2 linked regions of the Dinoroseobacter shibae DFL 12 = DSM 16493 genome follow. The protein of the gene in region 2 interacts with the protein of the main gene of each other region in a pairwise test. Links are inferred from orthologs where the notes say so. Each region holds a gene or a part of one and is shown on either strand. Other genes may lie near its edges.

Region 1 (5,707 bases), 560 kb from region 2 along the record:
GGGAATCTTGGCCAAGTCGAGAACGTGCGCGCCATGTACGACACCGCCGAGCAAGCCTTCGGCGGGGTGGATATCGTGATCAATAACGCAGGCGCCATCCTCAAGAAACCGATGGCGGAATTCACCGATGCCGAGTTCGAGCAACTCGACGCGATCAACAACCGGGCCCTGTTCTATTCCCTGCGCGAAGCCGCCCTGCGGATGCGCGACGGCGGGCGGATCATCAACATCGGCACCTCGCTGAAGGCCGGGGCCGCGCCAGGCTACACGATCTATTCCGGCACCAAGGCCCCGGTGGAGGAATACTCCCGCATGCTCGCCAAGGAGTTGGGGCCGCGCCTTATTACCGTGAACACCATCGCCCCGGGCCCCGTGGACACGCCGTTCTTCCACGCCCAAGAAACCGAGCAGAGCGCAGCATTCGCAGCGCGGCTCTCGACCGAGCAGCGGCTGGGCCGGATCGAGGATATCGCGCCTCTCGCGGGCTTTCTCGCCAGTCCCGAGAGCCAGTGGATCAACGGCCAGACCGTCTGGATCAACGGCGGCTACCTGACCCGCTGACAGGCCCGCCCGATCCTCTCGCCCCCGCCCCGCGACGCACATCCGGGCGGGGGCGGCGACCCCCCGACACCAAACCGACAGGAGACAGGCCATGAGCCACCAAGACGCCAAAAACCGCACCGCTTATCGCCGGATCGCCCTGCGCAGCCTCGCCACGTTTTCCGGGCTGGTTCTGGCCCAGACCCTCGCGGCCGGGCTGGTGTTTTCCCTCTGATCCCGCCACGGCGCCCAAGCCCGTTCGAACGGGCTTGAGCACGCGATTTGCAAATCGCGTTGCAAGCGCCTTCCAAGGCGCTTGTCCAAGCCGCTTCGAAGCGGCTTCTCCCGCCTCAGCCGCCGCGCTTTGCGCCGGACAACCAGAACGTCCCGCTTGTCGCGCCCCGCTGATTGGCTACGGTGATGTCCGTCGGCACACCGCCGAATGAGGAGGACGCCCCCATGCCCATGACCCTGCAAGTGCTCTACCCCACCGAAGGTGGTACCAGCTTCGATTATGCCTATTACACCGGCAAACACATGGAGATCGTAACCGAACACATGTCCGCGCATTTCGACAGCGTGCTGGTGACCCGCGGCCTCGCGGGCGGCCCCGACACCCCGCCCGGCTTCCACGCGGTCGCCACCTTCACCTTCGCCGACCAGGCCGCGCTCGACGCCTGCCTTGCTGCCGCGGGTCCTGCGGTCGGGGACATCCCGAATTTCTACAGCGGTCAGCCCCAGATGCTCATCGGCGAACAGATCGGCTGACCGGCGCGCGGACGGGGTGTCGGGCAGGCGCGCCGCTCAGAACGGCACGTCATCCGCCCTGTCCGCCGCAACCACGAATTTCGCCACCAGCTTCTTGACCCCGGCCTTGTCGAAGGCGACCTCCAGCTTGTCGCCTTCGATCCCCGTCACCGCGCCGTAGCCGAATTTCTGGTGAAACACCCGGTCGCCGAGCCCATGGGCCGGCACCGCCGTCGCGTCGATCACCATGTTGCGCGCCTCGCGCGGCTGGCTCGTGCCCCGTGCGCCCGCGCGCGCCTGCATCCGCCGCCAACCTGGCGAATTGTAGACATTCGCCTCCGCCGCCTTGGTTTCCAGTTGGGAGCCGGCAAAGACCCCGTCCGGCATTGCCCCCGGCGCAGCCGCGCCATAGCCGCCGCCATAAAGCCCCGGCGGGGTCAGCACCTCGACATGGGCCTCGGGCAGCTCGTCGATGAACCGCGAGGGCATTTGATCCTGCCATCGACCAAAGACTCTCCTGTTGCTCGCGAAAGAGATAGTGCAGAGTTCCTCGGCGCGAGTGATGCCGACGTAGGCCAAGCGGCGCTCCTCATCGGCTTCTCGGCCTATTTCGACCTTGCCTGTCTGATCGTCTATCGAACGTTGCGACGGGAATATGCCGTCCTCCCAGCCCGGCAGGAACACGGCCGGAAACTCCAGCCCCTTGGCCGCGTGCAGGGTCATGATCGACACCTGCGGCCCCGCATCGCCCTTGTCGTTGTCCATGACCAGCGAAACATGCTCCAGGAACCCCTGCAGGTTCTCGAACCCCTCCAGGGCCTTAACCAGTTCCTTGAGGTTCTCCAGCCGCCCCGGCGCCTCCGGCGTCTTGTCGTTCTGCCAATGGGTGGTGTAGCCGCTCTCGTCCAGGATCACCTGGGCCAGCTCCACATGGTTCGCACCGTCCCGCGCCGCCGCCGACCAGCGGTCCAACCCGTCGATCAGCAGCCGCAATTCCGCGGCCCCCTTGCCGCCCAGCCCCTTGGCCGCCAGCAATATCCGCGCGCCTTCCTTGAGCGGCACGCCATTGGCCCGCGCGGCCGCCTGGATCTTCGCTTGGGCCTTGTCGCCCAGACCCCGCTTGGGGGTGTTCACGATCCTCTCGAAGGCCAGGTCGTCCTCGGGGCTGGTGACCACGCGGAAATAGGCCATGGCATCACGGATCTCCATCCGCTCGTAGAACCGCGGGCCACCGATCACCTTGTAAGGCAGCCCGATGGTCAGGAACCGGTCCTCGAAGGCGCGCATCTGGTGGGAGGCACGCACGAGGATCGCGATCTCGTTCAACGCGAAGGGCCGCATCCCGCGCGTGCCGTTCTGCATCGACTCGATCTCTTCACCGATCCAGCGGGCCTCTTCATCCCCGTCCCAATGGCCGATCAGGCGGACCTTCTCGCCCTCTTGCGCATCGGTCCACAGCTCCTTGCCGAGCCGCCCCTTGTTGCCGGAAATCACCCCGGAGGCCGCGGCCAGGATATGGGGGGTGGAGCGATAATTCTGCTCCAGCCGGATGACAAGCGCGCCGGGGAAATCCTTCTCGAAGCGCAGGATGTTGCCCACCTCGGCCCCGCGCCAGCCATAGATCGACTGGTCGTCATCACCCACGCAGCAGATATTCTTGTGCCCGCCCGCCAGAAGCCGCAGCCAGAGATACTGCGCGACGTTCGTATCCTGGTACTCGTCCACCAGGATGTAGCGGAACCAGCGCTGGTACTGCGCCAGCACGTCCTCGTGTTTCTGGAATATCCCCACCACATGCAGCAGCAGATCGCCGAAATCCGTGGCATTCAGGGTCTTCAGCCGCTCCTGATAAGCGGCATACAACTCCACCCCGCGGGAATTGAAGGCCGACGCCTCGGCGGCGGGCACCGCATCCGGCGCCCAGGCGCGGTTCTTCCAGCCATCGATGATGTGCGCCAGCTGCCGCGCGGGCCAGCGTTTCTCGTCGATATTCTCGGCGACGATGATCTGCTTGAGCAGCCGGACCTGGTCGTCGGTGTCCAGAATGGTGAAGTTCGACTTCAACCCCACTAGTTCCGCATGCCGGCGCAGCAGCTTCACGCCGATCGCGTGGAAGGTGCCGAGCCAGGGCATCCCCTCCACCGGCTGGTTCATCAGGGTCGCCACCCGCTCCTTCATCTCGCGGGCGGCCTTGTTGGTGAAGGTCACCGCCAGGATCTCGTTCGGCCGCGCCGTCCCTGTCAGCAGCAGATGCGCGATCCGGCATGTCAGCGCCTTGGTCTTGCCCGTGCCCGCGCCTGCGAGCATCAGAACCGGACCGTCGAGCGATTCAACCGCCTGCCGCTGGGCCGGGTTCAACGTGTCGAGATAGGGGGCCGCCCGCGCCCCTGCGGCCTGTGCTCGGGCGCGCGCCGACAGGGACAGGGCCGCGCCCTTCTCGAACGCATCGGAGTCGTCAAAACTGTTCATGCCTCTGACCATAGCGCGAAGCCCCCCGGGGGGAAAGCTATGTTCCACATCTGTTCGCAATTCCGTCATTGCGCAATCAGATGAATGGATTAGCAAGGGCGCATGGATTTCGACACGACCCATCCGGCCATTTCCGACCTGCGGCGCGCAGCACGGCGCCGCATCCCCGGCTTCGTGTTCGAATATCTCGACAGTGCCACGGGCGACCGCGAGATCGGGGTGCAGACCACGCGCGCGGCGCTCGACGCGATCCACCTGCTGCCCGGCATCCTGCACGGGCAGATCACGCCGGAGCTCGAAACACCACTGCTCGGCCAGACCTATGCCCGCCCCTTCGGCATCGCCCCCGTGGGCATGTCCGGGCTGATCTGGCCCGATGCGGAACGGCTCCTGGCCGCGGAGGCCGCGACCGCGCGCATTCCCTATGGCCTCTCGACCGTGGCCACGCAGACGCCCGAACGGGTCGGCCCCGTGGCGGGCGAGATGGGCTGGTTCCAACTCTACCCCCCCGCCGACCCGGGCATTCGCGACGACATCATGGCCCGCGCCCGCGCCTCCGGCTTCGGCACCCTGGTGCTGACCGTGGACGTGCCCGCCGACAGCCGCCGGGAGCGCCAGCGCCGTGCCAACCTGACCATTCCGCCGAAGATCACCCCGCGCATGATCTTCCAGATGATCCTCCACCCGACCTGGGCCCTCGGGATGGCGCGGCACGGCACACCGTCGCTGAAACTCGCCGAGAGCTATGTCGAGAAAACGGGCGCTGCCAGCTACATGGCCCATGCGGGCAAGGCGATCCGGGGCGCGCCGGACTGGGCCTACCTGGACGCGGTGCGCGCGGGCTGGGACGGGCCGCTGGTGGTCAAGGGCGTGCTGCGACCCGAGGATGCGGTGCGCCTGCGCGCCGCCGGGGTCGACGCGATCTGGGTCTCGGACCATTCCGCCCGGCAGTTCGAGGGCGGCCCCGGCGCCATCACCCAACTGCCCGCGATCCGCCGCGCGGTCGGCCCCGACTGCCCGGTGATCTACGACAGCGGGATCGAAGGCGGGCTCGACATCCTGCGCGCCGTGGGGCTGGGGGCGGATTTCGTCATGCTGGGCCGGGCGTGGCATTTCGCGCTCGCAGGCCTCGGCCCGGCAGGCGTGCGCCACCTGATCCACATCCTGACCCAGGACCTGGTCACGAACATGCAAATCTGCGGCATTGCCAAGCTCGCCGACTTCCGCGACCAATTGGCTACCCACTCCTACGGGGTTTCAGGACAGGCCTGAACGCCCTATACGGACAATAAAGTTTACCAATGAGGGCCTCCATGACTGATTTTCAGAAGATCCTGATTGCCAATCGCGGCGAGATCGCCATCCGGGTGATGCGCGCGGCCAACGAACTGGGCAAGAAAACGGTCGCGGTCTATGCCGAGGAAGACAAGCTCTGCCTGCACCGGTTCAAGGCAGACGAGGCCTACAAGATCGGCGAGGGGCTCGGCCCGGTCGCGGCCTACCTGTCGATCGACGAGATCATCCGCGTGGCGAAGCTCTCGGGCGCGGACGCAATCCATCCGGGCTACGGCCTGCTGTCCGAGAACCCGGATTTCGTGGATGCTTGCGTCGCCAACGGCATCGCCTTCATCGGGCCCAGGGCCGAAACCATGCGCGCGCTCGGCGACAAGGCCTCCGCGCGCCGGGTGGCGATCGAGGCAGGCGTGCCGGTGATCCCCGCCACCGAGGTGCTGGGCGACGACATGGACAAGGTCCGCGCCGAGGCCGAGGCGATCGGCTTTCCGCTGATGCTCAAGGCGTCCTGGGGCGGCGGCGGGCGCGGGATGCGCCCGATCTTCGACCCCGACGAGGTGGCCGATAAGGTGCGCGAGGGCCGGCGCGAAGCCGAAGCCGCCTTCGGCAATGGCGAGGGCTATCTGGAAAAGATGATCACCCGCGCGCGGCATGTCGA
Region 2 (5,559 bases):
GAGGGCATCAACGAGGCCGGGGCCATGGCCGACTGGATCGCGGCGGCCACGTCGTACTCCAACCACGGCGTGCCGATGATCCCGTTCTTCATCTACTACTCTATGTTCGGGTTCCAGCGGATCGGCGACCTGGCCTGGGCCGCGGGCGACAGCCGTGCGCGGGGCTTCATGCTGGGCGGCACCGCCGGGCGCACGACGCTGAACGGCGAGGGGCTGCAGCACGAGGACGGGCATTCCCACATCCTGGCGGGCACCATCCCGAACTGCATCAGCTACGATCCGACCTTCAGCTACGAGGTGGCGGTGATCGTCCATCACGGGCTCAAGCGGATGTATGTCGAGCAGGACGACGTGTATTTCTACCTGACGCTGATGAACGAGAACTACACCCATCCGGACATGCCGATGGGTGTAGAAGAGGACATCATCAAGGGGCTTTACCGGTTCTCGAAAACCGCCAAGCCGAACAAGAAGCATGTCAACCTGATGGGGTCGGGCACGATCCTGGTGCAGGCGATCAAGGCGGCCGAGATGCTGAAGGAAGACTTCGGCGTGACCTCGGACATCTGGTCGGCGACCTCGATGAACGAGCTGGCCCGCGACGGGCAGGATTGCGCACGGGCCAACCGGCTCGACCCCCTTGGAGATCAGAAGGTGCCGTTTGTCACGCAACAGCTTGAAGGGGTGACCGGACCGGTCATCGCGGCCACCGATTACATGAAGAACTATGCCGAACAGATCCGCGCGTTCGTGCCGCAGGACTTCACGGTCCTGGGCACCGACGGGTTCGGGCGGTCCGACAGCCGGGTCAACCTGCGCCGGTTCTTCGAGGTGGATTCCAACCACATCGCCGCCGCGGCCATGGTCGCGCTGCACAGGCAGGGGACCGTCACCGATGCGGTGCTGAAAAAGGCGCTCGCCCGGTACGAGATCGACAGCAACAAGCCGAACCCCCGTCTGGTGTGATCGGGACGCGTCCGTCCGGCCCGGCCTGCGCGCGGCGCGGGACAGGGCCGGCGGATGCCAGGGAATGAGAAGGACAAGACAATGGCAATCGAAGTAAACGTGCCCGATATCGGCGATTTCACCGATGTTCCGGTGGTCAGCATCCTGGTTTCGGTCGGCGATGTGGTCGCCGAAGAAGACCCCTTGCTGGAACTGGAGAGCGACAAGGCGACCATGGAAGTGCCCAGCCCCGTTGCGGGCAAGGTGGTCGAGATCAAGGTGGCCGAGGGCGATACCGTTTCCGAAGGTACGCTGATCATGATGATGGAGGCCGAAGATGGCGCGGCGGGCGCCTCGGAGCCGGCGCCTTCGGCACCAGCCGCCTCGGCGCCCGCGGCCCCGTCCGCTGCCGCGCCCGCGGCCCCCACCGACCCCAAGCCTGCGCCGGTGACCGATGCGGGCTTCGGCAAGGCCCATGCGAGCCCCTCGGTGCGGGCCTTCGCCCGGTCCCTGGAGATCGATCTGAGCAAGGTCAACGGCACCGGCCGCAAGGGGCGCATCCTGCGCGAGGATGTGACCGCCTATCTGAAATCCAGCACGGCGCCTGCACCCGCCAAGGGGGGGGCTGCGTCCGGGGGCATGGGTATTCCGCCGATCCCGGTGGTGGATTTCTCGAAATTCGGCCCGGTCGAGGACGTGGAGATGCCGCGGATCAAGAAGATTTCCGGCCCTGCGTTGCACCGGTCCTGGCTGAACATCCCGCACGTCACCCATAACGACGAGGCGGACATCACCGATCTCGACAAGTACCGCAAGGAGATGGACACCCAGGCCAAGGAAGACGGCTACCGGGTGACGCTTCTGTCTTTCGTGATCAAGGCGAGCGTCTCGGCATTGAAGACCCATTGGGAATTCAACAGCTCGATCCATCCCGACGGCGACAAGCTGATCAAGAAGGCGTTCTACAATATCGGCTTTGCGGCGGACACGCCCAACGGGCTGATGGTGCCGGTGATCAAGGATGCGGACCGCAAGGGGCTGGTGGAGATTTCCAAGGAGCTGATGGAGCTGTCGGCCAAGGCCCGTGCGGGTGAGTTGAAGGGGCCGGACATGCAGGGCGCGACCTTCACCATCTCGTCGCTCGGCGGGATTGGCGGGACGTCCTTCACGCCCATCGTCAACGCACCCGAGGTGGCGATCCTGGGCCTGACACGCTCGAAGATGGCGCCGGTCTGGAATGGCGAGGAGTTCGTGCCGCGCCTGATGCAGCCGCTCTCGCTGAGCTATGACCACCGGGCGGTGGACGGGGCCCTGGCGGCGCGGTTCTGCGTGACGCTCAAGACCCTGCTCGGCGATATGCGCAAGTTGATGTGGTAAGGAGACGGACCGATGGACATTAAAGTACCCGATATCGGGGATTTCACCGATGTGCCGGTCGTCTCGATCCTTGTGGCCGTGGGCGACACGGTGGCCGAGGAAGACCCGCTGATCGAGCTGGAGAGTGACAAGGCGACCATGGAGGTGCCGTCACCGGCCGCCGGTGTCGTCAAGGAGATCAAGGTGGCCGAGGGCGACAACGTCTCGGAAGGCACCGTGATCATGGTGTTCGAGAGTTCAGGCGCCGAAGAAGCCCCGAAAGGGGCTGATGAGGCCCCCGCAGCCGCCGCTGCCCCCGAGGCCGTGGCCGCGACCGGTACCGCGACCGGCCCGGGGGATGTGCATGGCGAGGTGGTGGTGCTGGGCTCCGGCCCCGGGGGCTACACCGCGGCGTTCCGGGCGGCGGATCTGGGCAAGAAGGTGGTTCTGATCGAGCGCTACCCGTCTCTGGGTGGGGTCTGCCTCAACGTCGGCTGTATTCCGTCCAAGGCGCTTCTGCATGTCGCCAAGGTCATCACCGAGGCTGAAGAGATGGGCGCGCACGGCGTCAGTTTCGGCAAGCCGAAGGTGGATCTGGACGAATTGCGCGCCTTCAAGGACAGCGTGATCGGTCAGTTGACCGGCGGCCTGAGCGGTTTGGCCAAGGGCCGCAAGGTCGAGGTCGTCACCGGCTATGGCAAGTTCACCGGGCCGAACATGATCGCGGTGGAAGGCGAGGATGGCGTCACGACGGTCAGCTTCGACCAGTGCATCATCGCGGCAGGCTCCGAGCCGGTGAACCTGCCGTTTCTGCCCGAGGATGACCGGATCATCGACAGCACCGGCGCGCTGGAGCTCAAGGACATCCCCAAGCGGATGCTGATCCTGGGCGGCGGTATCATCGGGCTGGAAATGGCCTGTGTCTATGATGCGCTGGGCTCGGACATCACCGTGGTCGAGTTCATGGATCAGCTGATGCCGGGGGCCGACAAGGACATCGTCAAGCCGCTGCACAAGCGGATCGAGGGCCGGTACGAGAACATCCTGCTCAAGACCAAGGTGACCGGGGTCGAGGCGCTCAAGAAGGGGCTGAAGGTCACTTTCGAGGACGCCAAGGGTGAGCTCACCACGGACACCTTCGACAAGGTGCTCGTGGCCGTGGGGCGCAAGCCGAACGGCGCGCTGATCGATGCCGAGAAGGCCGGGGTCGCCGTGGACGAGCGCGGCTTCATCGCCGTGGACAGCCAGCAGCGCACGGGTGTTGCGCATATCTTCGCCATCGGTGACCTGGTGGGCCAGCCGATGCTGGCGCACAAGGCGGTGCATGAGGGCAAGGTCGCGGCAGAGGTCTGCGCGGGTCACAACCGCCATTTCGATGCGCGGCTGATCCCCTCCGTGGCCTATACCGACCCTGAGGTCGCCTGGTGCGGCGTGACGGAGACCGACGCCAAGGCCAAGGGCATCGCCTACGAGAAGGGGGTCTTTCCCTGGGCGGCGTCGGGGCGGTCCCTTTCCAATGGCCGGTCCGAGGGGATTACGAAGCTGCTGTTCGACCCCGAGGACGACCGGGTGATCGGGGCCTGCATCGTGGGCACCAATGCGGGCGATCTGATCTCGGAGGTGGCGCTGGCCATCGAAATGGGCGCGGATGCGGTCGATCTGGGCCACACCATCCACCCGCACCCGACCCTGTCGGAGACGGTGAATTTCGCCGCCGAGATGTTCGAGGGCACGATCACCGACCTGATGCCGCCGAAGAAGAAAAAGGCCCACTAGGCTCTCTTAGGGTCAAGACCCGGACGCCGTGCCCCCCGGGGCGCGGCGTCTTGCGTTGGGGGTGCGGGGATTTGTTAACCGGGGCGTGCCAGAACCGGCAGTGCGGCGCGGTCCGGGCGCGCGGGGCTGCCACAGTTTGTCCCGTTTGCCGCGAATTCCGGTCCCGGCGCTTTGCGCAGCACGGGGGCTGTGGTTCTGTGCGTTTATCCAGGATTTTCGGTGCCCGGCCCCGGTGCGCCCCATTTCAGAGGTTGATTTCATGCCCGATCCCGTCGTTCTGCTTGGCCCCGGCCGCTCTTTCACGACCGTTGCCGCGGGGATGCTTGGCCAGCATCCGCAACATTACGGGATGCCGGAGCTGAACCTGGCCTTGGGCGACACGGTGGGGGAGTTTCTGGCCATGACCATGGGCGGTCGCAACGGGCTGGCCCACGGGATTGTGCGGGCCATGGCGCAGCTGGAGTTTGGCGAGGTCACCGCAAGGGGCGTGGAGGAGATGCGCGCCTTTCTGCACGCAAACCGGGACATGACCACGCGGGAGTTGATGGCGGCGCTCCAGGACATGGTGGCGCCGAAAGCGATCGTCGAGAAAAGCCCGGCAATCGCGGCGGATGCGCATTTTCCGTTCCGGCAGGAGCAGATCCTGCCCGGGGCGAAATACATCCACATCACCCGCCACCCGATGTCCGCCGGCCGGTCGATGATCGACGCGAAGTGGTACACGATGATCCTGCGCTCGCCCGTGGGCGACTCCTGGGACCGGCGCATGGACCCGCCGGTTCTGGATCCGCAGGTGCATTGGTTCGAGGCCCATGAGCGGCTGCTGAACTTCCTCGACACCATTCCGGCGGATCGGCAGATGCGGCTGCGCGGCGAGGACCTGCTGGCCGATCCCGACACCTGGCTGGCGCGGATCTGCGCCTGGCTCGGGGTGGATACGGGCCCTGCGGCGATCGAGGCGATGAAGCACCCCGAAACCTCGCCCTTCGCCCGGCCCGGGCCACAGAATGCCCAATGGGGGGGCGACCCGAGCTACCAGGACAACCCGGCCCTGCGGCCCTACACCATCAAGCCCGAGCGGCTGAGCGGGCCTTTGCCCTGGCGCGAGGATGGGGTCGGGTTCGCCGATCACGTGATCGAAATGGCGCAATTTTTCGGCTATGAGGATGGCGGGCCGGCGCAGGGGGGCTGAAACCCGCGTCGGGAAACCATTGGTTTGCAAATTCGTGTCAAACCGTGGTTGAGTTTGGCAGGCCCGGTCGGGACCTGACCACGCACGCATGAGAGGAACGGATCGGTGAGCACGGGATTCGAGGCGATAACGGCGCAGGTCAAGCTGGTGATCTGGGACCTGGACGAGACCTTCTGGCAGGGCACCTTGTCCGAAGGGGGCATTACGCCGATCCCGGCCCATGCAGAGATGATCAAGACGCTCGCGGATCGCGGGATCATGTCGTCGATCTGTTCCAAGAACGATTTCGA

Evidence for each region. Proteins that work in one complex are often made in the same cells at the same time.
Region 1: the proteins of lpdA (region 2) and DSHI_RS12625 interact in binary tests that used the Escherichia coli proteins (3 or more experiments, as listed by UniProt). The link is inferred for Dinoroseobacter shibae DFL 12 = DSM 16493 from one-to-one orthologs.

What each region holds. Positions count from the first base shown.
Region 1 is NC_009952.1:2,632,708-2,638,414, forward strand. What follows is about bases 1,051-4,127. They hold DSHI_RS12625 (ATP-dependent helicase), read right to left. Parts: upstream 3,757-4,127; coding sequence 1,345-3,756; downstream 1,051-1,344. Other genes in these bases: DSHI_RS12620 (EthD family reductase), read left to right, coding at 1,051-1,308; DSHI_RS12630 (alpha-hydroxy acid oxidase), read left to right, coding at 3,859-4,127. Also shown: DSHI_RS12615 (SDR family oxidoreductase), read left to right, coding at 1-561; DSHI_RS23000 (hypothetical protein), read left to right, coding at 653-775; more of DSHI_RS12620, read left to right, coding at 1,000-1,050; more of DSHI_RS12630, read left to right, coding at 4,128-5,028; DSHI_RS12635 (pyruvate carboxylase), read left to right, coding at 5,070-5,707. UniProt on the Escherichia coli protein: A helicase with DNA-dependent ATPase activity. Unwinds DNA duplexes with 3'-5' polarity. Translocates on single-stranded DNA with 3'-5' polarity. Initiates unwinding more efficiently from a nicked substrate than double-stranded DNA.
Region 2 is NC_009952.1:2,072,649-2,078,207, reverse strand. The notes cover bases 1,777-4,705. They hold lpdA (dihydrolipoyl dehydrogenase), read left to right. Parts: upstream 1,777-2,334; coding sequence 2,335-4,077; downstream 4,078-4,705. Other genes in these bases: DSHI_RS10015 (sulfotransferase family protein), read left to right, coding at 4,337-4,705; aceF (dihydrolipoyllysine-residue acetyltransferase), read left to right, coding at 1,777-2,322. Outside these bases: aceE (pyruvate dehydrogenase (acetyl-transferring), homodimeric type), read left to right, coding at 1-966; more of aceF, read left to right, coding at 1,048-1,776; more of DSHI_RS10015, read left to right, coding at 4,706-5,269; DSHI_RS21390 (hypothetical protein), read left to right, coding at 5,375-5,559. UniProt on the Escherichia coli protein: Lipoamide dehydrogenase is a component of the glycine cleavage system as well as of the alpha-ketoacid dehydrogenase complexes.